2 regions of the Pseudaeromonas sharmana genome follow, and region 1 is predicted to be linked to the other one. Evidence: predicted binding sites of a transcription regulator. Region 1 holds the regulator's gene; the other holds the start of a gene.

The links. The regulator MetJ, encoded in region 1, represses methionine synthesis genes. The targets are predictions, from matches to a motif close to AGANNTCTAGANNTCT.
Region 2: metN (methionine ABC transporter ATP-binding protein MetN) is a predicted target of MetJ. The motif match lies at 5,717-5,732, and genes of this name have one in related genera.

What each region holds. Positions count from the first base shown of each region.
Region 1 covers NZ_JBHSAF010000002.1:89,804-102,174, reverse strand. Annotated here, with positions in the region: gene ppc (phosphoenolpyruvate carboxylase) at 1-475, shown strand, start outside; gene ybaK (Cys-tRNA(Pro) deacylase) at 616-1,077, shown strand; gene ACFOSS_RS03890 (amidase) at 1,140-2,816, opposite strand; gene ACFOSS_RS03885 (sensor domain-containing diguanylate cyclase) at 3,080-4,783, opposite strand; gene ACFOSS_RS03880 (bifunctional aspartate kinase/homoserine dehydrogenase II) at 4,951-7,380, opposite strand; gene metB (cystathionine gamma-synthase) at 7,402-8,562, opposite strand; gene metJ (met regulon transcriptional regulator MetJ) at 8,736-9,056, shown strand; gene nudE (ADP compounds hydrolase NudE) at 9,313-9,870, opposite strand; gene yrfG (GMP/IMP nucleotidase) at 9,944-10,630, shown strand; gene ACFOSS_RS03855 (type II secretion system protein N) at 10,705-11,457, opposite strand; gene gspM (type II secretion system protein GspM) at 11,461-11,934, opposite strand; gene gspL (type II secretion system protein GspL) at 11,931-12,371, opposite strand, start outside.
Region 2 covers NZ_JBHSAF010000015.1:332,691-345,061, reverse strand. Annotated here, with positions in the region: gene thrB (homoserine kinase) at 1-551, opposite strand, end outside; gene thrA (bifunctional aspartate kinase/homoserine dehydrogenase I) at 553-3,009, opposite strand; gene ACFOSS_RS16210 (tRNA/rRNA methyltransferase) at 3,202-3,927, opposite strand; gene ACFOSS_RS16205 (hypothetical protein) at 4,078-4,557, shown strand; gene arcA (two-component system response regulator ArcA) at 4,851-5,567, shown strand; gene metN (methionine ABC transporter ATP-binding protein MetN) at 5,869-6,912, shown strand; gene ACFOSS_RS16190 (methionine ABC transporter permease) at 6,893-7,546, shown strand; gene metQ (methionine ABC transporter substrate-binding lipoprotein MetQ) at 7,573-8,364, shown strand; gene rfaH (transcription/translation regulatory transformer protein RfaH) at 8,500-8,997, shown strand; gene dgt (dGTPase) at 9,002-10,345, opposite strand; gene arcB (aerobic respiration two-component sensor histidine kinase ArcB) at 10,363-12,371, opposite strand, start outside.

The DNA of each region.
Region 1 (12,371 bases):
AAACCGTCTGATGTTGCCATCCTGGTTGGGCACCCACATCGCCCTGAATACGGTGGTGGCAGAAGGCAAGGAACCCTTGCTGGTCGAGATGAGCAAGGAGTGGCCATTCTTCCGCACCCGCCTCGAGATGCTGGAAATGGTGTTCCTCAAGGCCGACCACTGGCTCTCCGAATACTATGACCAACGCCTGGCTCCAGAAAGCCTGTGGCCGCTCGGCCAGCGTCTGCGCCAGGAGCTGAAAGACTCGACTGAAGTTGTTCTGCGTCTGCGTCCACAAGGTGGTCTGCTGGATGACCAGCCATGGATCAAGGAGTCCATCAAGCTGCGCAATCCGTACACGGATCCGCTGAACGTATTGCAGGTCGAACTGCTGAATCGCTCGCGTACCAATCCGGACGAGTTGCATCCACAGGTTGACCAGGCACTGATGGTGACCATCGCCGGCATTGCCGCCGGGATGAGAAATACCGGTTAGTACTTGCTGAACCAGGCCGGGGATTCCCCGGCCTGTTTGTTTCTGTTATCTGAGAGCATGTTTATCTGCGTCACCCCGAATTCATCGCCGTGACATACAGTCCCGTTAGCCTGCACCCACAGCCAGAGGAGAACAGACGTATGACCCCTGCCGTCCGCTACTTACGCCACACCGGCACCCAATTCACCACCCACCTGTACGAATGTGAAGTCACCGATGACTTCGGTCTGCATGCCGCAGCGCAACTCGGGTTGCCTGCCGAGCAGGTGTATAAAACCCTGTTGCTGCACCACGACAAACAGGTGGTGACCGCCGTGATCCCGGTTAATTGCATGCTGAATCTCAAAGAGGTGGCGAAGGCCGCCGGTCTGAAGAAGGTGGAGATGCTCAAACCTGCCGATGCCGAGCGCTTGACCGGTTACAAGGTGGGAGGCATCAGTCCATTTGCGCAGAAGAAACAATTGCCAACGCTGCTCGACACTCGAGCGTTACAACAGCCAGCGATTCTGGTCAGCGGCGGCAAGCGTGGCTTGTCGGTGGGCCTGGCTCCACAGGATTTTATCCAGTTACTGAATGCCACTGTGGCACCAATAGGTGAATAAACGGCCGTGGCGAAGACGAAGAAGCCGCCGATGGGCGGCTTCTCTTATTCTGGCGCAGCTGATTACAGCTCCGGGGTATAGAGCGGGGCCTGACGCGGCGAGGCCTGTTGCTGATAGCTGTACGCCAGCTTCAACAAGGTCGCCTCTGCGAACTCGCGGCCTAACATCTCAAGGCCAACGGGCAACGCCGGCGTGGTCGCCGCCATGCCTGCCGGCATCGTCAGCGCCGGGAATCCGGAGAAGGGGCTCAAGCGGTTGTTACTCCCCGCCGTGGGAGAGGTACCCAGCGCCGGGGCCAGGCCGAGGATGGTGGGATAAACAATGACATCAAACTCGGCACCCTGAGCAATGCCAGCGTCATCAAGATTTTCCAACGCCTGCAGCAATGCCGCGCGCACAACCTGCGGACGTTCGACAAGATTCAGTTGGTAATCGGCATTGGCACTTTGATCGCCGCAATAGGAACCATAAAAAGTGAAGGTTGATTGGTTGCGCGTCTCATACGCCAGGCTTTGTGCGACCTCCTGAAAGCTGGTGTAGTGATTATCCAGCGTGTTGGACCAAGAGCTCAGATACTCCGTCAGATCATTGCAGAACTCATAGCGCGACACACTCTTGTACTTGCTAAGAATGGTATCGAGGCCGGGAATAGTCACATCTTCAACCGTCGCACCGGCCGCCGCCATCTTCTCCAGCGCGGCGTTCATCACCGCTTGTACTGCCGCGTTCTCCTCACTGCTACCATCGCCAAACAAGGCACGCACAACACCGATATGAGCCCCCTGCAATGCGGTGGCAGACAATTCCGCAGCATAGCTATCCGGCAGATTGGTCATATCCCGATACGCCACAGCTGAGCCCACCAGTTCCGCATCATGTTCATAACTGCGGCGCTGTCCACTGTGTGTGGAGGCGTCGTACCCGACCAGGGCATCCATCACCAGCGCACAATCCTCAACGGTGCGACACATGGGACCCGCCGTGTCTTGAGTGTGCGCCAGCGGCACTATGCCATCCTGACTGACCAGACGCAGACTAGGACGCAACCCTACCAGCCCCTCCAGCGAGGATGGAACCCGGATCGAGCCGCCGGTATCGGTCCCGAGCCCGACCATGGCAAAACTGGCTGCGATGGCCGCTCCCGTTCCTGCCGAGGAACCACCGGGCCCCTTAGTCTGGTCATAGGCATTCTTGACCTGTCCTCGCATCGAGCTGCTGCCCTGATAACCAAAGGCAAATTCATCCAGATTGGCTTTACCCAGAATAATGGCCCCTTGGGCACGCAGACGCTGCACAATGAAGGCATCATCTTCTGGCTGGCTGTATTGCAATGCCAAGCCGCCCGCGCTGGTAGGCATATCGGCAGTGTCAATATTGTCTTTCAACAACACAGTGACACATTGTAATGGCTGCATGCTCTCGCCACTGGCCAGCGCGAGATCCTGCTCTCGCGCCGTATCGAGTGCCGTGGCGCTGACCGCGATGACGCTGTTGAGGGTCGGGCCCAGACTATCGTAGGCATTGATGCGATCGATATAGTGCTGAACCACCTGCTCGCAACTGGTCGTGCCGGCGGCCAGCGCAGCATGTAGCTGAGCAATGGTTCCCTCAACCGGTTTGAATTCAGCCAGCGGAGCGGGATCGGGCGGCACAGTGGTGGTGTCAGCGTCGCCGCAGGCGGACAATACCGCGCTGGCCAGCAGACAAAATACAAGCGTCTTTGATTGCACAAACAACATGGGGGGCATCCTTTGCAAATGGTCCAAACTGGATTCGATTCATCTCCTCCTGCGCAGAGGAGAATCCAGATATCGCAATGATGATGCCAACTTCCACGTCGCCACATTCAGTGCCCCTCAACCGCAGCCATGCGGGGGGATAGCGCTCGGTTCCAGGGCTTGGGTTTCGTGAAATACGGTGTGGACAAGGTGTCTGGACCACCAAAAATAGAGCATATGCTCATTATTGGCGCGTCATTATTAACCATACTATTAACAATGATTTAGCTAGGATTTACCAGCTCGGGCACTGCACTCGCTGCGTCCCGATGTTGTTGTTTGTCCTGATACATGGCCGCATCGGCGCGTCTTAGCACGCTGTCGAAACAGGGTTCGCCAGAGAGCCACTGACTGCTGCCGATACTCACCGAAACTGCGAGTACGCCATCCTGCCATCGCAATGGACAGCGACTCAGCGTGAGGCGCAAGCGAGCGATCAGCAAGGCGGCCTGATCCGCCTCCAGCCCAGGCAGCAGCAACAAAAACTCGTCTCCACCCATGCGGAAGGCATAATCACCGTGCCGCAGCTGCTGACGCAGCAGGCTGGCAACGTGTTGCAGCATCGCATCTCCAGCCGCATGGCCGTGAATATCATTAATCTGCTTAAAATGGTTGATATCCAGCAACAGCACCGCGACCGCTTGCTCGCGCTGTTGCAACACACCAACCTCCTGTTGGCTGATCTCCTGATAGGCACGGCGGTTATAGAGCCCCGTCAGACTGTCGGTTCGCGACTCCAGTTCGGCACGCAAACGCTGCTCACGCACCTGCTTGATACGATCGATCAGTGCCAACGACATCAGAATGCCATCCACCACCAGCCCACCATCAATCGCCTTATAAGTCACGTAATGAAAAGGCACAAATGCCATCACGGTACAGGCGGTTACCATGGTACCAACCAGTCCGCTCATGGTACCCAGCAGGAAAAAGCGCGCGGCACGATCGCCACACCGCCAGGAGTAGAGCCCCAAACAAAATGAATAGGCACTGACCAACGACGACATGACGATCGCGATCTCGACATGCCAGGGATAGCCGATGATGGGGCCGCTCAGGGCAAGCAACAGCGTCAGATACAGCAAACCGGAGGTTAGTCGATACAGACTCAGATGGCGCCGATGCAGTTCGAGAAAGGAACGGGTAAAAATCAGCCCAGCACACAAAAACAGGAAGATGGCCCCGGACTGCATCCAGTCCTGCCCGCCGGGATTATCGGCGAACAGCCAGGGGAACGTGTAGTTGTTATAAGCGGCGTTCATCAGCACAAAGGTGGCCAGATAGCCGACATAGGCCAATTGATAACGCTCACGCGTACCGACAAACAACAGCAGGTTGTAGAGTAACATGGCCAGGATGGCACCATAGACCAAGCCGCTGAAGATCCCATCGAACATTTGGCTATACAGAAACTGACTTTCGGTGGTCACGTTGATGGAGGCGATGAACGGATCCGGTGTTTGCACGCGCAACAGCACTTCGGATTGTCCAGGCAAAAACAGCACTCGCACATTGGGTGCAGGTACCGCGATTGCACGCGCACTGAATGGCAAACCGTTACCTGTATGATAGTGTGAGACGACCCCGTTCGGTGCCACTATGGTGAAGTCGACCTTATCTAGCCACCCCTGTAGCAGCCAGAGGATGCGCGAAACCGGCTCTGAACTCCGATTTTGCACCGAGAAACGGTACCAATAGGCCGCACGCGTGAAGGTGTGACTGGCCACCGGCTGAGCCAGCGGCACGAACCGTTCGCGAGGTAAGGAGGCCACATACTCCGGCGTCAGATTGCCTTGCGGGTCAGCGAGGTAAGCGACAGACTCACCTATCGCCTCATGTGGCCAGGCCAGATCCAGCGCCGGCAACGCCGCCCAGACCGGACTCATCAGCACATAACACACGCAGGCACACCACCACCGCAACGACATGAAAACGGCTCCTCTGATCCGACCGGAACAGTGTATCTGCCATTGCTAATATTGTCGCCACAGGGCACAAAAACTGCAGCTGAACGCTTAGTGAATCGAGTCAGCCTCTGCCAAAACACGATCATTAAGCGCCAAATGAGGAGGCCCCTAACCCGGGGCCTTTGCATTCAAAGGGCGGCGCAAACCGCCCACAGGTCGGCCTGCACGGCGGCGGCCGTCACTTCGCGCCCCGCACCCGGCCCCTGCAGAATAAGCGGGTTGGTGCGGTACCAGTCCGTCTCGACAGCAAAGATATTGTCGCATGGCCGCAGATTGACGAACGGGTGATGCGGCTCCAGCGCCTCAAGACCCACACTGGCGCGTCCATCCCGCTCCAGACGCGCGACATAACGCAGCATTTTTTGCTGCTGCTGTGCCTCTTCAAACGCATCCAGTACGGGATCATCCAGCTCGGCCAGCCGCTCCATAAATGCCTCTCGGCTCAACTGACGCAACGCGGGCGGTACCAGATTCTGCAGGCTGATCTGTTCCGGTTCCAGCGCAAAACCTGCCTCGCGGGCAAGAATCAGCAATTTGCGGCGGACATCCTGCCCGGACAAGTCTTCCCGCGGATCCGGCTCCGTCAAGCCATGTTGCCACGCCTCCTCGACCAGCTCGGAGAAGGGGCGCGTGCCGTCATACTGCTGGAACAGCCAGCTGAGCGTACCGGAGAAAATACCGCTGATGCCGTGGATTCGGTCACCGGAGTGGGAGAACATCTGCAACGTGCTCTGGATTGGCAAACCAGCACCGACGGTGGCGTTATAACGCCATTGCCGCTGGTGATCGAGAAAGCTCTGCCGGACCTTCTGGTATATCTCCGCCGGTGCCGAACCAGCAAACTTGTTAGCCGTGATCAGATGCGCGCCAACCTGTGCCAGCTCCGGGTAGGCAGCGCTGAGTTCGATACTGGCTGTCAAATCAATGGCAATCAGGTCATCGAAACTGTGCTGCTCCAGCTGCGCCAGGATCTCGGCCCAGGACTGCGGCTGCGGATGAAAGTTGTCCAGCATCTGCAGCGGATCGAGTCCACCATCAGCCAACAGACCACCTCGACTATCGAACACGCCAAACAACGTCAGCTCAAGATGATGTGCCGCCTCCAGGCGCGCTTTCTCCCGGGCGTAGAGCGCCAACCATTGCGAGCCGATGTTGCCGCGGCCAAATAGCACCACCCCAACCCGGCGGGTATGGTGAAATAAACAGGCATGCAGCGACAGCAACAACGGCTCCAACGTCAGCTCACGCACCACGGCAATCAGGCTAATACCTTCTTTGCTGGTCTGAATAAACTCCACCGGCAACTCGGCCAGCAAACGATAGAAGCGGTGACACTGCTCGGCATGATCACAGACCCCGGCACCGACCAGTGCCAGTAAGCTGTAGCCTTCACGTTGTATCAGTCCGGTATAGCCCCCTTCCGACTGAAAAGCCTGCAGCAATGCAAACGCGTTGGGCGCCGCTTCCGGGGTATAGGCCAGTCGCAGCACCTTGCGATCCGGCTGAGCGTGACAGGCCAAGGCGCTGAGCTGCTGGGCCGCTAATTGCTGTTCTATGGCGCCGATGACACTCCCGTACTCCTGGTGCGGTAACACCTTGAGCTCAATCAGCACCACCTGGTCCAGCGACGTGACAATGCGAGCCCCTTTTACCAGCGACTTGCGGCGCAGAATTTGTGTCGAGCCAGCCTGCGGATCGTAACTGCAACGCAACGCCAGCCGTTGCTGGCTATCGATGACAGGTTGCAGGGTGCGGCTGTGCAGCACGGGCGAGCCCAAACGCGCCAGCTCATTGGCCTCAGCTAGCGACAGCCGTTCCAGCAGGTGTGCCGATTTGACACGCCGCGGATCGGCACTGTAGACACCCGCGACATCACTCCAGATGGTGGTGGCTTCAGCCCCCGCCAGCGAGCCCAACAGTGTCGCCGAGTAGTCGGAACCGTTCCGCCCCAGCAACAGGGTGCGCCCAGCGGCGTCGGCAGCAATAAAACCGGTGACCACCACATACTGGCTGCCCAGCTCGGAAAGCAGGCTCTGCAGACGTTCACGGGATGCGGCCACGGCGACACGCGCCAGTGCAGCCTCTTCTGCGAGCAGGAAACGCCGGGCATCAAGCCAGCTGGCCTGGTTGCCACGCTCCTGCAGCAAGGCCGCCAACAGCCGTGCGGACCAGACCTCACCAAACGCCATTAGCCGGTTGCGCTCCAGCGCATCCATAGCGCCTTGTAGCGTCCGGGTGATCTCCTCCAAATCGGCAGCTAGCGCAGCCGACAACTGCAGGTGGCGTTCTCCCTCCAACAAGCCGTCAATCAGACCTTGTTGATAACTCTGCAAAGCACCGAACACCGCCGCCAAAGCGTGATCGCCGCTTTCGCTCAGATCCAGCAGTTGGATCAACCTATTGGTGGTCTTGCCTGCAGCCGAAACGACGATCAGCTCATCGCCACGCCCCTGCTGTTCAATAAGACCGGCCACCCGCCGATAACAGCCAGGATCGGCCAGACTGCTACCACCAAATTTGTGAACCTGACGCGCCAGTGGCGTCGTGAACTGCTGCATACATTCCTCGCTAGAAAATAATCAGGCTGCGGCCTGAGAAAACGCCTGTGCCAAATCAGCAATCAGGTCATCAGCATCTTCAATGCCGACCGACAACCGCAGCAACTGGTCGGAAATACCGGCCACTCGTCGCGCTTCCGGGTCCATACCGGCATGGGTCATGCTTGCCGGATGAGCGACCAGGCTCTCGACGCCACCGAGCGACTCGGCGAGGTTAAACAACTCCAGCGCGTCAAGGAAGCGTTGCATCTGCGCCAGATCAAAATCCACTTCGAAACTGAGCATGGCACCAAAGCCCTGCTGTTGACGACAGGCGATCTCGTGTCCGGGATGGCTTGGCAAACTTGGGTGATAGATGCGTGTTACCTGTGACTGCTGCTGTAAAAACGCAATGATAGATGCGGCATTTTCCTGGTGCTGACGCAGCCGCGGTGCCAGGGTGCGCAAGCCACGCAGGGTCAAATAGGCATCAAATGCCCCACCGGTATGTCCCAGACAGTTACCCCACCAGGCCAGTTGCTCCGCCAATTCAGGCGTCGCCGCGATCACAGCGCCGCCAACCACATCGGAGTGACCGTTGATGTATTTGGTGGTGGAGTGCACCACTATGTCCGCACCCAGCTTGATGGGTTGCTGTAACAGCGGCGACAGAAATGTGTTGTCGACGGCCACTTTCGCCCCTGCGGCATGGGCGGCATCGCACAGGGCCTGAATGTCGACCACGCGCAGCAAGGGGTTGGACGGGGTTTCGACCCAGACCAGCTTGGGTTGCTGTGCCAACGCCGCGGCCAATGCCAGCGGATCCCCCTGATCGACAAACAGCACCCGATAGCTACCGCGCGCGGCAACATGCTGGAATAAGCGATAGGTGCCGCCGTAACAGTCATGGGGGGCAAGCAGCAGATCGCCGGCCTGCAACAGCGCGCTGGCCACCAGGTTGACGGCGCCCATGCCGGTTCCGGTAATCACACAACCAGCGCCGCCCTCCAGGGCCGATAATGCCTGGCCCAGGGTATCCCGGGTCGGATTGCCGGAACGGCTGTAATCGTATTGCCGTTTCTGCCCATATCCAGCAAAGGTATAGTTGGTCGACAAGTAGATAGGAGGCACCACGGATCCGAACTGGTGATCCTCGCCAATTCCTGATTTGACCGCGTGGGTCTGCTGTTTGTAGTTGGCCATGACATCTCTCCTGTTCTGGCTACCGTGCTGGAAACTGGGATTGTTGCTACACCTTACCGAGCCCGACATGGGCCGTCAACACTTCTAGACGTCTAAATGGCTTTGCCTTCAGATTGCCATTACTTCCGGTACGGGTTAGAATCGCGCGGGATTCAATAGTCAACGGGTGAAACATGAAGACAGAGTGGAATGGTGACTATGTCAGTCCGTATGCCGAACATGGCAAGAAGAGTGAACAGGTCAAGAAGATCACCGTATCCATCCCGCTGAAGGTGCTGAAAATTCTGACCGATGAACGCACCCGCCGCCAGGTAAACAATCTGCGCCACGCCACAAACAGTGAGTTGCTGTGCGAGGCATTCTTGCATGCCTTCACCGGTCAGCCACTGCCGTGTGACGAAGACCTGCGCAAGGACCGCCCGGATGACATCCCCAGCGATGTCCAGCGTATCATGCAGGAGCTGGGTAAGCCGATTGAGAAGTTCGACGACTGAGTTCACGTCCAACGCCGAAAAAACAAAAGGCGACCCTGAGGGTCGCCTTTTATTTAATCTGTCAGTTGGAACCTGTTGCCAAAAAAGCGGCCCTGTTCGGGCCGTACAAGCTGTGTGTTATTCGCACAAGGATTCACACGACTAGCGGTGGACACTCCTTGTCACCCGGGCTTTCGCCTCAAGACAACACCATAGTAGGTAATCCCCGCTGACGGCACAGTGACCGAAACCATTTTCTTGTGCATAAATGGTGCAATTAGCGCTGCATTTTCAACCACTCCAGCGCCAGCAGCAAGGCGGCAACGCTGCGCGCATCACTGAACTCCGGCTCTGCCAGCAGCGCCTGCGCCTGCGCCAAGGGCCAACTCACCCGCTCCAAGGGCTCGGGTTCATCGCCGTCCCGCTGCTCCGGATAGAGATCTCTCGCCAGTAACACACTCATCCTGCTACCGAGGAATCCTGGTGCCAGCGTCAGCTCTTTCAGCGGAATAAGCGTTCCGGCACCGAAGCCTGTCTCCTCCATCAACTCGCGGTTGCCGGCCTGATCCGCATTTTCGCCAGGGTCAATCACCCCTTTAGGAAAACCCAGCTCATAGGCGTGGGTCCCGGCGGCATACTCGCGCACCAGCAGCAGGGTGCCGTCGTCCTGGATCGGTACCAACATGACTGCACCCTGGTGCCCCCCCTGCATCCGTTCATACTGCCGCTCAACCCCATTGGCGAACCTCAGGTGCAGGGACTCGATACGAAACAGCCGGCTCTGGGCTACCAGCTCACGCCGGAGAATCTCTGGTTTACGCTTTTCCCGACTCATGCCTGTTCGGCTATACTCGCCGCCTCCACCAGCCTAGACAGGCCATTGTAAGCCAACTGAGACGAGGAACAACATGCTCGCCTGGCAACAGATAGAGACAGTCCTGCTGGACATGGACGGCACCCTGATCGACTTGCATTTCGACAACTTCTTCTGGCAGCACCTGGTCCCGGAACGCTGGGGGGCCGCCCGAGGACTGGATCTGGCCACGGCACAGCAGACACTGGCGCCGGTATTTTCCGGTGTGGCCGGGACACTGAGTTGGTATTGTCTCGATCACTGGCGCCGCGAACTGGGCCTCGACATCATGGCACTGAAGCAGGAAGTGGCGGACAAAATCGCCTGGCGAGAAGATGCGCAAGTATTTCTGCAGCAGCTACGCGCCAGTGGACGCCGCTGTTATCTGTTTACCAATGCCCACCCGGACAGCTTGGCGCTCAAACTGCAGCGTACCGGACTGGATCGCTATCTAGACGGCCTCTATTCGACACACAGTTTTGGGTTGCCCAAAGAGGAGCAGGGCTGCTGGCAGGCGTTACAACAGACGCTGGGATTTGATCCGGCGCGCACGCTGTTTATTGATGACTCGTTACGCATCCTGCAGTCGGCACGGCAATTCGGAATCCGCCATCTGCTCGGCATACTGGCACCGGACAGTCAGCGCCCGGCCCAGGCATTGCCCGGCTTCCCGGCCATCCATCACTACCGCGAGTTGTTAGCATCGCTCAGCGCGGCAGCCCCCCTTGGCAAGCCAGGCTAGCCCTGTACCCGCTCGATACCGAGATTAGCGCCTATTCACCGGATGATGAGGTGAATAGGCGTCCCAAGGCCGATTCAGAATCGACCCGCATAATTCAAACGAATCGCCCCCTGGCTGTCGCGCTGACCAACAAAGTTCAGGTTCTGAGCAAAGGCTGGCGGCATATCGGCCCCCGGTGTCAACTTGCCCTCAAAACGATAGTTGCGTTTGGCATCCAGTTCACCGCGCCCGACCAGCGAGAAGTGTTGCGAAGTTTGTTGCAGCTTGGCCACCAGCGCCCCTTTCTCACAGCTCAGGTCAGCCTGTGCCTGCCCGACTTGCAACGCCCCCATCGGGGTGGTTACCTCGGCCGGCATCCACTGTAATCGACCGGTCAGCTCCTGACATTCGCCCTGCAGGGTGAGGCGCGCTACCGCCAGAGTCAATTGCATGCTGCCACTCGCCGTTACGGGCAAGGGCAGCGGCGACTGACTCAGCAACCAGTCAGCATCAGCCTTCAGGGCGACATCCCGCACCCGCGGCCCCCCTTGCCAGCCCAGCTCCGCGCTACCGGACAACGTATAACGGTCGTGCAGCGTCAACTCAATCACCGGATCGGCCAGTAGCACACTGGTGAGCGGAATACGCCACTCCAGCTTGTTCAAAACCAGGTTACGCCAACTCAGTTGCTCAATCTGACCATGCCACAGGCTGCCGCTGACGCCGGACACCAATAGACCGGGAGGCAATGTTACCCATGGCAACACCCGCGCGGCCGGAGCCTGTGCCAACAAAAACAGCAGGTAACAACACAACCCCGCCAGGGCGATCACAATCTTCTTTTTCATCGCTTATTCGCGCCCCAACTGCAGTCGTCTGACCCGTACCAGCCCCTTGCCGCCCTCGCTGGCCAGCTCAACCAGGCGCGCCGTGACGCCATAGTCACGTTCCATAATCACCAGCCAATTCATCAGGCGCTCAAATTCGACAGGCGCCAGTTCGACTTGTAACTGCTTCTCCATCGGCTGCAGGCGGGTCAAACTCAGCCCCAGCTGACGCGCGGTCTGATTGGCCACCGCCTCCAGCGTCATGTTCACATCGATCGGACGGGCCCCGGATGAACGCAGTGCCACCACATCTCCGGCACGCATCTGCATCCAGTTCAGCGTCTCCTGCTGTACCTTAAGCTGACGCTGGGCATCCTCGACATGCTGATGGAAGGGTTGCCACATCCCCCAGTAGAGAAACGCCAGCAGCAGACAGCTGAACGCAATCAACACCAGACGCCGCTCGCGAAGCGAAATCGAATACCACCACTGCTTCATGATTTGCTCCTCAATACCAGGGTACCCTGCACCTTGCCACCCTCGCTCTTCATGTCCCCTGGCTGGACCGTAAACTGTTCACCAGCCAATTGACGGAAACGGTCAAAATCCTGATAACTCCCTGCGGTTGCCTGCAGTCGAAATTCGTTACGAGCAGCGTCATAACGCAACAGATCTGGACGGACTGCCGGCACCTGTCCGAAGACCGGCCCCAGTAGCATCAATTGACGCACAAAACTGGTCGTCGCTCCCTTGCCGTCCAGTGCCTTCAGATGCTGGGTCATCTGTGACTTGGCATTGATGACCTTGGTCTCGCCGGGAAATAACTGTTTGTAAAGGGTGACGGTCTGCGCTTTAACCGACTTCGCTTCGGCCTGTAATTGCTGTAGAAACAGCACCTGGTTTCCCAACCACAAGGCCGCCAGGACAGCCACTGC
Region 2 (12,371 bases), on a different contig from region 1:
GGGTAACAGGAGACCCAATACCAAGACTCCACGTCTGGTACTGCCTGACTGATGACCCCCTCTTCTTCGATCATCAGCTGAATGCCACCAAGATAGCAGGGCGCTACGTTGTCATAATGGACCGAGCCGGAGATTTTCCCTTCCAGCTCCCCCATCAAGAGCAACTGCTCATCCTTGCTAAGCGCATAATCATGAAACGCATTCAACGCTTCAAGCGCAGCAACAATGCTGGAAGCGCTAGAGCCCAGCCCGGACCCTATCGGCAGATTCTTTTCCAGGACCATATGCAGGGGGCGAACGGTACGACCGCGCAGCTGGAGTGCCGCGGCGTATCCCAGATAGCAGTCATATACGATGTTCTTCTCAGCCTCTGCCGGAAGCTTGTGGGCAAAGCGGCCGCGGCAGCTTAACGAAAAAGCCTGCTCCGCCTCATGCACTTCGACACGATCCCCCAGCAAAGCCCCATCGATAGGGGCTAACGCCGCGCCGAGTACATCAAAACCCACACTAACATTCCCAATTGAAGCTGGCGCATATGCAACAACAGCCATGTTAAACCTCCTGCTTCCAGTTAAGGGTGCGCAGCAGGTCGGCGAATACCCCGGCCGCGGTGACCTCGGTACCCGCACCATATCCGCGCAGTACCAGAGGAATCGGTTGATAATAGGTAGAGAAAAACGCCAAGGCGTTTTCGCCATCCTTGACCTTGAACAGCGGATCATTCTCATCAACCGCTTTAATCGCCACCTTGCACTTGCCTTGCTCAATGGAGCCAACATAACGTAGCACTTGACCTGCCGCCTTAGCCTTGCTGACTTCGGCCGCGAACCAGGCATCCGCTTCTGGCAAACGCCGAATAAAGGTGTCGGTATCACCACTGCAATCAAATCCTGGCGGCAACGCCTGCTCTACCTCAACATCATCGAGCTCGAGCGGCAGACCAGCCTCGCGTGCCAGAATCAGCAGCTTGCGGGCTACATCCATCCCACTGAGATCATCGCGGGGATCGGGCTCGGTGAATCCCTTGCCCTTGGCCGTCAACGTCGCTTCAGAGAACGACATGCCTTCGTCCAATTTACCAAAAATAAAGGAGAGCGAGCCGGATAAGATGCCATTAAACGCCTGCAACTTGTCGCCAGCTTTGATCAAATTCTGCAGATTTTCGATGACAGGTAGACCCGCGCCAACGTTAGTCTCATACAAGAACTTGCGGCGAGTCAGTAATGCGGTCTTGCGCAGTTCTCGATAGTAGGCGATGGAGCTGGTATTGGCTTTTTTGTTCGGCGTGACGACGTGGAAACCCGCGGCCAGGAAATCGGCATATTGGCTCGCCACATTCTCATCCGAGGTACAATCCACAATCACCGGATTGATCAGGTGGCTATCATCCACCAGCTTCTTGACCGCCTGTAACGAGAATCCCTGCTGCGCTTCAGCTAGCAACGCCTGCCAATTAGCCAGATCAAGACCATCACGACTAAGCGCCAGCTTACGCGAATTTGCCAGCCCGACGACTCGCAAGCCGATCCCCTGTTGTGCCAGCACAGGTTGCTGACGGCGGATCTGCTCCAACAAGGCCCCACCGACCCCGCCCAAGCCAACCAGGATCAAATCGATAAACTGCATGCTGGTAAAGAAATTCTGATGGCAGGCCTTGATCGCTTCATTGACCTTGTCCTTACCCACCACGGCAGAAATCGAACGTTCACTCGAACCTTGAGCAATGGCAACGATGTTGATGTTGCCTTGCGCCAGAGACATGAAGAAACGTGCCGCGACCCCCTTGCTGGTGCGCATGCCATCGCCAACGACGGAGATGATCGCCAGGTCATGGCGCATTTCAATCTCTTCCAGCAGGCCCGCCTTGAGCTCAAGTTCAAATTCAGATTCCAGGATTTGACGTGCCTTCTCGGCATCATAGGTATGGATGCAGAAACTGATGCTGTATTCGGAAGAGGATTGCGTAATCAGGGTAATAGAGACACCAGCGCGAGACACGGCGGTGAAGATGCGGCCAGCCATGCCGACCATGCCTTTCATACCAGGACCACTAACGTTGATCATCGAGATCCCGGCCAAATCCGAGATCCCTTTTACCGGTAACTCATCATCGCCCTGTTCGGCGATCAGGGTCCCCTCACCTTGTGGATTAAAGCTGTTCTTGATCAGACAGGGGATATGAAACTGGGCGATCGGGGCTATGGTGCGCGGATGCAGCACTTTGGCACCAAAATAGGAAAGCTCCATCGCCTCCTTGTAGGACATCCGCTTCAGCAGCACAGCATCTGGCACCAGGCGTGGATCGCAGCTATATACGCCATCGACATCCGTCCAGATTTCGCAACACTCGGCGCTGACACAGGCAGCCAAACAGGCCGCGGAGTAATCCGAACCATTGCGCCCCAGCAATACCAGTTCACCTTGTGGATTACCGCCGGTGAACCCGGCCATCAAGTAGATGGCTTCCGCTCTGACGGGACGACGCTGGAACCGGGCGCGCGAGACATCAATATTGACATGGGACTCCAGGTAGCCCCCCTCGGCCAGCAACAGCTGTACCGGGTCAATCAGCTCGACGGCATGCCCACGGACTTGCAGCAGTTCTTGCATGCAGGCGACAGACAAGGCCTCTCCACGGCTCAAAATCAGTGCCTGAATATTGTCCGGGCATTGCCCCAGCAATGAGATGCCCTGCATCTGACGACGCACGACACTGAATTCCTGAGCCATGCGCGCCATCAGTTTGTCGTCGTCCAGTGCAGGGTACTTGCTCTTGAGTCCTGCAATCAGGCGACTGAATATGCCTTCAATCTCCAGCAGCGTATCACTGGCATCCAGACCGCGGCTGGTCTGTTCAACCAGAGCGACAAGGTGATTCGTCACCTTGGCCGGTGCGGAGAGAACCAGGGCTACCTGGGCCTGCTGCTGATTGTTGACCACTATGTCCGACACTCGCAAGAAGCGTTCGGCATCGGCCAGTGAAGAGCCTCCAAACTTCAAAACACGCATTACTAATCTCCCTGTAACAAAAAGGCCCGTACCTGGTGGGTACGGGCCTTTGAAATTCTGAACTTGTTGTCAGTGCACTCAGCAGCCCGCCCCGAAACCACGCAAGGTGGTGCCGGTAATAATAGTGGTGGTAGTGCGAAGGGTGACTGACAGCATGTTAATAATAGGACCTCAAAGTCTAAACGCCCCTAGCTATACCGGTTTGTCCTCATGGCTGTCAATCCCTTCTTCGTTTTCCAAGGCTCTGGACAGATCTTTGCAAAGCAGATGCATCAGGTTCAAATCCCGCTGCCCCAGCATGGATATACCAGACAAAGCCCAATGGTGTAGTTTTTCATTCTGACCAACCCCCACCTTGACGAGAATATCCTCTATTTTCCTTTTTAGGGCATGAACCTGCGCCTCTGCGGGCAAAGTGACCGCTGCGTCAGAGGGCGGCGTATCGAGCAAAGCGCTCATCTCATACGCATACAGCATGATCGCCTGCCCCAGATTTAACGACGGATAGCCAACTTTAAGAGGTAAATAGCTGATCAGATCGGCATGGGCGAGTTGCTCGTTTGACAGGCCTGACTCTTCACAGCCAAATAAGATACCAACACGCTGTAAGCCCGATTTATTCAGCAACTGGGCTTTGACCTGAGCTGGTGTGAGATAGACATGATGCTGGCCTCGCTGACGCGCTGTTGTGGCGATAACCAAGTCCATATCCAAGAGGGCCTCAGGTAGCGAAGTAAACGCCTCAGCCTGCTCGAGCAGCTCCTGGGCTCCGTGAGCCACCCAAAATGCTTCAGGTTGCCGGTGAGCCTGTGAGGCCACCACCCTTAGACGAGAAAAACCCATGGTTTTCATGGCTCGAGCCGCTGCACCGACATTTTCCGGTCTCGCTGGCGCCATCAGTATAAAATAGAGATCCATCACCACCTCCGAAATGGGGGCTTAATCTAGCGCCTGACGTCCGGACACGCCAGTGTGATCTTCAACATCACAAGAACAAAAAAACAGCACATCACTTCCATTTAGAACGGCTTATGCCATCCTTCGTAAGGTGGTAACGGGAGGCCAAATATGAATGATGGCGTCGGGCGGGGCTGGTGCGCAACAGTGCTGCCGTTAGCGATTTGCCTTATCCAGGCGACAAGCGTGCAGGCTCGACCGGATCAGGCCATGACCGCCATTGATAGCCGTTACTACAGTAGCGAGTTCAGCCTGTCTCCACTGGAACAGTATTGGTTTCAAGAACAACCATCGCCCCGGGAACAGGACAAACTTAGCCTCTATGCCTACACGGGGAATTATGTCAGTGCATTACCGATGCCATCGAACAGTGAACAGGAGTATGCAGTGATTAGCGGCGTAGGTCTGCAGTGGAGTAACTGGCTCTCCTTTCAAAGCCAGCTGGTCCATGTCGGGCCGCCATCGCTTTCATTTAACCTCGAGTTGGCATCCGTCTGGCACCCCCGCCCCAGTCTCTCACTGCAAGCGATATATGCATCGCCATCACCGAGCAAACCACAGCTGACCCTAGGTGCCAGTTATCGTTTTTAGAGCGTTAGCTTGACACCAGCAAAAACAAAGTTGACATATGTCAAACAAGCGTGAGAAATCAGTAACCTTTGGTTATCAAAACATTGTTAACTGGCTGTTACTTGATACATTCCTTACGCATTGAGCTCAGGCACTAACGCCTGTTTTACTCATTACATGAATAGATCGTGGTGAGACAGCCGAAATTTCATAATAAGTCATAGCGTGCTGTGAACGATGATTAACAATTCATCGCGTTTCGCCCTGTTAAATGTTAAATTTTATCTGAGATTTTAACCTTTCGAGTGCCAGCCATGCATATACCTCAAATCCTAATTGTCGAAGATGAACTGGTGACCCGCAACGCCCTGAAGAGCATCTTTGAAGCCGAAGGTTACGATGTGCTCGAAGCCAATAACGGCGATGAGATGCACGATTTGCTGTCAAACAATGATGTTGATCTCGTCATCATGGACATCAATCTGCCTGGTAAAAATGGCTTGTTACTGGCTCGGGAATTGCGTGAGCGCGGCCAGATCGCCCTGATGTTTCTGACCGGTCGGGACAACGAAGTCGACAAGATTCTTGGCCTGGAAATCGGCGCCGATGATTACATCACCAAACCTTTCAACCCGCGTGAATTGACCATCCGCGCGCGGAACCTCCTCGGCCGCACCATGCGTGCCGGGGGGGGGGATGATAGCAACCAAAGCATCGAAAACTACCGTTTCAATGGTTGGACTCTGGATATCAACAGCCGCTGTCTGATTCCTCCAGCAGGTGAAGCCATTCGTCTACCACGTTCTGAATTCAGGGCCCTGCTGCACTTTTGCGAAAACCCGGGTCAAATTCAAACACGTGCCGACCTGCTGATGAAAATGACCGGTCGCGAGTTAAAACCTCATGATCGTACGGTTGACGTGACGATTCGCCGCATCCGTAAACATTTTGAATCCGTAGTCGAAACGCCAGAGATCATCGCCACCATTCATGGCGAGGGTTACCGATTCTGTGGCAGCCTGGAAGAGTGATAACCAGCAATAAAACAAATCATTAGCTGCTTAAACGCAGCTCATTAAGGCGCCGTCGGCGCCTTAATTGTTTTCATCACATGAGGCCCAGCCTTGCCGTCTTCTGGGGTCAACTGAGCACACTTATCTAATAACTTGCTATCGATTCCAGACATTTAGCCATCCAGACATAAAAAAGTCCATTGACTTGATGCCATGCAGGCCATAGCATCTTCATCCATCCGCAGCGAATCCTTTTAGCAATAACAACTATCTTTTCACTGTAAGCCAGTCATAGCCACGGTGGATGAGCGCAACAAACATGATTAATTTAACTGCAGTTTCAAAAGTTTACGGTTATGGCGATAGCGCCGTACAGGCGTTGCACCCGACAGACCTGCAGGTAAAGCGCGGCGAAATCTTCGGTGTAATTGGCGCCTCCGGGGCCGGCAAGAGCACGCTTATTCGCTGTGTAAACCTGCTCGAACGCCCGACAACGGGCTCTGTGGTCATCGATGGCGTCGATCTGGCAACACAGAGCGAGCGCGACCTGACCTTATCCCGTCGCAAGATCGGGATGATCTTCCAACACTTCAACCTGCTGTCGTCCCGGACCGTGGCAGAGAATATCGCGCTGCCGCTGGAGCTGGCAGGCCTGGATAAGGCTCGTATTGCGCAACGCGTTACCGAGCTGCTGGTCTTGGTTGGCTTGCAGGAGCGGGCGCATGCCTACCCGTCCGAGTTGTCGGGCGGGCAGAAACAACGTGTCGCCATAGCGCGTGCCCTCGCCCCTGAACCCAAGGTACTGCTGTGTGATGAGGCCACCTCGGCGCTGGATCCACAAACCACACAGTCTATTCTAGCGCTGTTGAAAGAGATCAATCGCCGGCTGGGCCTGACAATCCTGTTGATCACCCATGAGATGGACGTCGTCAAGACGATCTGTGACAAGGTGGCGATCATTCACGATGGCCGTCTGGTCGAGCAGGGTGAAGTCGCCTGGTTCTTTTCGCATGCGCAGACTGCATTGGCACGTGATTTCATCCAGTCAACCATTCACTTGCCTATTCCGGAAGAGTACCAGCGTCGCCTGAGTGCTACTCCTGAAGCCGACAGCTGGCCGTTATTGCGCCTCGGCTTCACCGGGCAGAGTGTCGATAGTCCGCTTATTTCAGAGGTCAGCCGACGCTTTGGCGTGGATGTCAGCATTCTGAGCGCCGATATCGAGTATGCCGGCGGCGTCAAATTTGGTTATTTGCTGGCTGAACTATTCGCTCCGACAATGGCCTGCGAGCAAACGATCGAATTCCTGCGTCACCATCAGATCCAAGTGGAGGTCCTGGGCTATGTCCGAAGCCATGATTAATCTCTTGCTGAGCGCACTGGGCGAAACGCTGGGCATGGTTGGCGCTTCGGCCGCCTTCAGCGCCTTGTTCGGTGTACCACTGGGTGTTGCCCTGCATGTCACCAAACAGGGAGCCATATTGTCACATCCCATGCTCAACAAATTGCTGGGAACCCTGGTCAATATTGGCCGCTCTATTCCATTTATCATTCTGCTGGTCGCCATTATCCCGTTTACTCGACTCATCGTCGGTACCAGTATCGGCACTATCGCCGCCATAGTCCCGCTGACCGTTGGCGCCATCCCGTTCGTCGCCCGACTGATTGAAGGCGCCTTGCTTGAGGTCCCCGCCGGTCTTGTTGAAGCCGCACAGGCGATGGGGGCCAAGCCACTGCAGATCATTGGCAAGGTGCTACTACCGGAAGCCTTGCCGGGGATCATCAATGCCATCACCATTACGCTCGTTACGCTGGTTAACTACTCGGCCATGGCCGGTGCCATCGGCGGGGGTGGCCTGGGTGATGTCGGTATCCGCTATGGTTATCAACGCTTCGATCCGGCGGTCATGTTGATCACCGTGGTCATGCTGGTCGTTCTGGTTCAATTGATTCAATCCATCGGTGAGCATCTGGTTCGCCGGGTAGATCATCGTTAACTGCTTTTCATCAACAGGAGGTTTCCATGAAAAAATCCCTCTCCGCCCTGGCGCTGTTTGCAGCCTTGCTGGCAGGTTGCGGTCAAAGTGACAGTGACAAACACATCAAGGTCGGCGCCATCGCAGGCACGGAAGCACAAGTCGTCGAAGTCGCTAAAAAAGTCGCCAAAGAGAAGTTTGGTCTTGAAGTCGAAATTGTTAGCTTCAGCGACTATGTGACGCCAAACATCGCGCTGAATGATGGCAGCATCGACGTCAACGCCTTCCAGCATAAGCCGTATCTGGATGCCCAGATCAAGGATCGTGGCTATAAACTGGTGCCGGTCGGCAATACTTTTGTCTACCCGATCGCCGGTTATTCAAAGAAATACAAATCCGTAGCTGAACTGCCCACCGGTGCCCAAATCGCGGTTCCCAACGATCCGACCAATCTGGGTCGCTCCCTGTTACTGCTGCAAAAGCAGGGACTGCTCAAGCTCAAAGACGATGTCGGCCTGAATGGCACGGTTCTCGACATCGTCGATAACCCCAAGCAGCTGAAACTGGTGGAACTGGAAGCGGCTCAGTTGCCTCGCTCACTGGACGATGTCGATCTTGCCATCATCAACACCACCTATGCGTCACAAATCGATCTGCTGCCGACCCGCGATGGCCTGTTTGTTGAAGACAAAGAGTCACCGTATGTCAATCTGATCGTTGCCCGCGAAGACAACAAGGATGCGGAGAAAGTGAAGCAATTTGTTCAGGCTTATCAGAGCGATGAGGTTTATCAAGCAGCCAGCAAGCTGTTCAAGGGCGGTCTGGTCAAGGGTTGGTAAACTAAGGCTACTCGTGTAATTTTAAGTAAAGCACGGTAAACTCACAGAAAGGCTACGCGGGCGTAGCCTTTTTTTTTGCTAAAAGATTATGATCCACATGTAGCCATACTAATTACAAAGCACGGAACATTGCCCATGACAACCTGGTATCTGGCTTACTGCCGACCACGCGAGGAGGGGCGAGCCAGCCTGCACCTTCGCAATCAGGGTATCGACAGCTATTACCCCATGGTCGAAGTCGAACGTATCTGCCGCGGTCAGCGTGTAAAACGTCAGGAGCCGCTTTTTCCTTCGTATCTGTTCGTCAACGTTGACCTGGAACAGTTTCCCGCGAACCGTCTGAACGCCACCCGCGGGTTACGACATATGGTCCGTTTTGGCGCCCATTGGACCCAGATCCCATCCCAGCTGATCTACAGCATGATGAGCCGCGAGGATTGCGACGAACAGCGCGAGCTGTTATGTCACCTGCCTCGTTGTGGCGACAAGGTGGTCATCAGCGACGGTATCTTCTGCGGGCTAGAGGCGCTATATCAGGAGCCAGACGGAGACACTCGTTCTTTCCTGCTGCTCGAGCTGCTGCATAATCAGGTCCGTCACAGCATCGATAATCGTGCCTTTGCGCCGCTTTGAGCGGTCAACAGCCCAGTAGTAGTCGATATTCCGCCTGCACATAGGTATCGGTCATGCCGCTGACATAATCGATCAACAGGCGGACTCGCAGATACCACTCCCACTCATCGGCATCGGTATCCGATTCAGCCAAGGCTCTATGGTAGGCATCGATGTGGCGACGTGACAGTCGGCGCACCAGCCGTTGCAACAAGGCACTGCCGGTGCCCTCCGTCAGCAAGCGGGTGAATTCACTGCGTGACAGCATCAGGAGCCGGCCGTAGCGATCCAGTACCCCACAGATGGCGGCACATCCTTCCAGCTCCAGCGCCTCGATCTCGCGACTGCGAAAGATCTGCTCGCGAGCCAGACGCCGCAGCCTGGATAACAGAGCCACCGCAGGCGCCTGTTCATCCAGTAAGGTGGTGTTGAACTGGCCATTTAGAATGGCGGCTTCATTCTCCAGATAGGTGGTCACCGCTACTGCAATCACATCATCGGTCAAGCGTTGGCGGAAGACGGCAAAAAATCCCTCTCCAGAATGGCAGGCCGCATCCAGCAAGGGCTGCAAATAGTCAGGATCCACATCGGTTGCCCTGAGTTGCTGCACTAATGTTGTCTGCGCCAGTAGCCCCCGATCCACCGCATCCTCCAGATCGGCGATGCAATAGCAGAGATCATCAGCCACCTCCAGCAAGTAGACGAGCGGCATGCGTACGCCAGGCATCAGCCCCAGTGTTGAGCGCAGCTGGTGTATCAGCCCGCGTTCGCTACAGAAAAAGCCCGGCCCTTCAGAACCGCGCAGGCCTTCATCAATGCCTCGAGGCACCTTAATCAAGGAGGCCAGCAAGCTACAGGTCAAATCCAGCTGCTGCAGGCTGTGCACCAGGCGTAAACTCTGGGCATTGCCATCAAACGCCAGCAAATCCGGCCGCAACTGCTGCTGCCAACGCAGGCTGGGGTCGGTAGATACAGCAACCTGGAAATAGGAGTCCAGGTGCTGATGCAGCCATTCCCGTATCACCGATTCGCCAAAATGGCCGAATGGCGGGTTGCCCACGTCATGCAGCAATGCGGCCATTTCCAGTAAATTAAGCCACGGCATCATCCACGGTTGTAAGTGCGGAGCCTGCTGCAATAAAGCCAACGACAGCTGCCGACTGACCTGCTGCACTTCCAGTGAATGGGTCAACCGGCTGCGAACCGAGGCTTTCACATCCAGCGGAAAAACCTGTGTCTTTTGCTGTAAACGACGCACCGGAGCACTTTGCACGACCCGGGCCCGATCCTGCTCACTGGCCCGCAGCAGATCGCCATCCGGCTGACTCGGTCTGGCTGCCTGTAACAGGCGGGTGTAGTTCATGCTCATAGACAACCTCTTGGCGTTTACTGTTGCAACCACAGTTTCAGGCGCGCGACGTCTCGCGGATAGCTCTCCTTGAGCGCGGCGATCCAGTCGGCGATATTGTCCCACCAGGCAGGCAATTCCGGCGACTGGGCCTGTTTTGCCAGCAAATGCAGGCGCTTGAGGCCGATGGCGCCGGCAGCGCTCTTGATTTTGTGCGCCTCGCTGACAATCGCCGCTTGATCCCTGGCCAGCAGGTTCTCTTCCAGACGCAGCAGGTAATCCGGCATCATCTCATCAAATAGCCGTACCGCATCGAGCAACACGGCTTTCCCGACCAGACCGGCATAATCCTCAAGAAAATCCAGATCCAACACTTCAGGTCGTGATGGCTTAACCACCGCCGCCGTCGGTGCCGGTGGCGGCAGCGTATCGGCAAACAGGTGGTTCAGTACGCGTTTGAGATTGTCGGCTGACAGAGGCTTGCCAATCACATCTCGCAAGCCATGAGCCAGATAGTCCGCCTTGTCGCGGATCAGGTTGGCGGTCAACGCCACCATAGGCGGCAGGGCACTGGCGCCATAACGCTGAATCAGCGTATCTGCCACATCCAGCCCCGTCATGTCCGGCAATTGGATATCCAGCAGCAGCAGATCGAAGGCATCGGGATGAGCCACCGCCAACGCCGAAGCACCGTCCCGCGCCGCGGTCACCTGGTGCCCCAGTTTCTCCAGCAGCGCGGTCGCGACCGTAATATTCAGCTCCACATCCTCCACCAGCAGGATGCGCAGCGACGGCAGCTCACTGACCACTTCGGTGGCCCCCTGGTGCAGCTGCTCAACCGTCAGCTCCACACTAAAGCAACTGCCCTGACCCGGATCGCTATCCACCATCACGGTGCCCCCCATCGCCTCAACCAGTTGCCGCGATACGGCCAGCCCGATTCCGGTACCGATACCGCGCTGGCGGCCATCCACCTGATAATACATGGCAAAGATCTTTTCCTGTTCCGCATGCGGAATGCCAACACCGGTATCTTCGACATCAAAACGCAGATGGACTTTATCATCTGGCAGGGGCGTCAACATGACACGAATCGTCACGCCTCCCTGTTCGGTAAATTTGATGGCATTCCCGGTCAGGTTCCACAATACCTGACGTAGACGCGTCCCATCGACCCGCACCCATTCAGGAAACTCACCGTCCAGATCGAAGTGCAGATACAAGCCCTTCTGCTCGGCCATCAAGCGGGTGAGCGACTCCAGATCCGAGAGAAAAGCCGGCAGATCCATCGGCGCCGGCACGAGTTGCAGCGAGTGGCGATCGATCTTATCCAGGTCGATGATGTCATTGAAGATATTGCCCAACGTCACCGCGCTGAGGTGGATGGTATTCATGTGTCGACGCTGTTCGTCATCCAGCCGAGTTTCCAGCAAGATACGACTTAAACCCACAATACCATTGAGGGGGGTACGCAATTCATGGCTGATGGTTGAAATAAAGGTCGTTTTCTCCCGGCTGGCTTGTTCCAATTGTTCCTGATAGCGCTTGCGCTCCGTAATATCGCGACCAAACCCGAGCAACCCCAGGCGTTTGCCCCATGCATCATAGAAAGGCACTTTGCGCATTTCAAAACAGGCGCGTCGGCCGTCCGGATATTCCATCCATTGTTCGTAGGTATAGGGTTGGCTATTGCTAAACACCAGCCCATCGGTCTCGACCACCTTATCGGCAATGTCCTGGCTATAGACGTCATGGGGCGTCAGTCCATTGAGCTCGCCCCCATCCTTGCCGGTCAGTGCCTCCATTGCCTGGTTGCAACCGACAAAGACCCCCTGCTCATTGCGGTAGTAGATGAGGTCGGGTGAACTGTCGATAAAGGAGCGCAGCAGGGCACTGCGCTCCTCCAACTCGACCTGAGTCTGCTTGCGACGCTGGATTTCGGACTGCAAATCCTGCATGGCCTGCTGGCGTGCCGCTTCAGCCTTTCTCGTCTCCTCCATCTGCTGATGCAGCTGGCTGATATTGCTCTGCAGTTGCTGATTCAGCC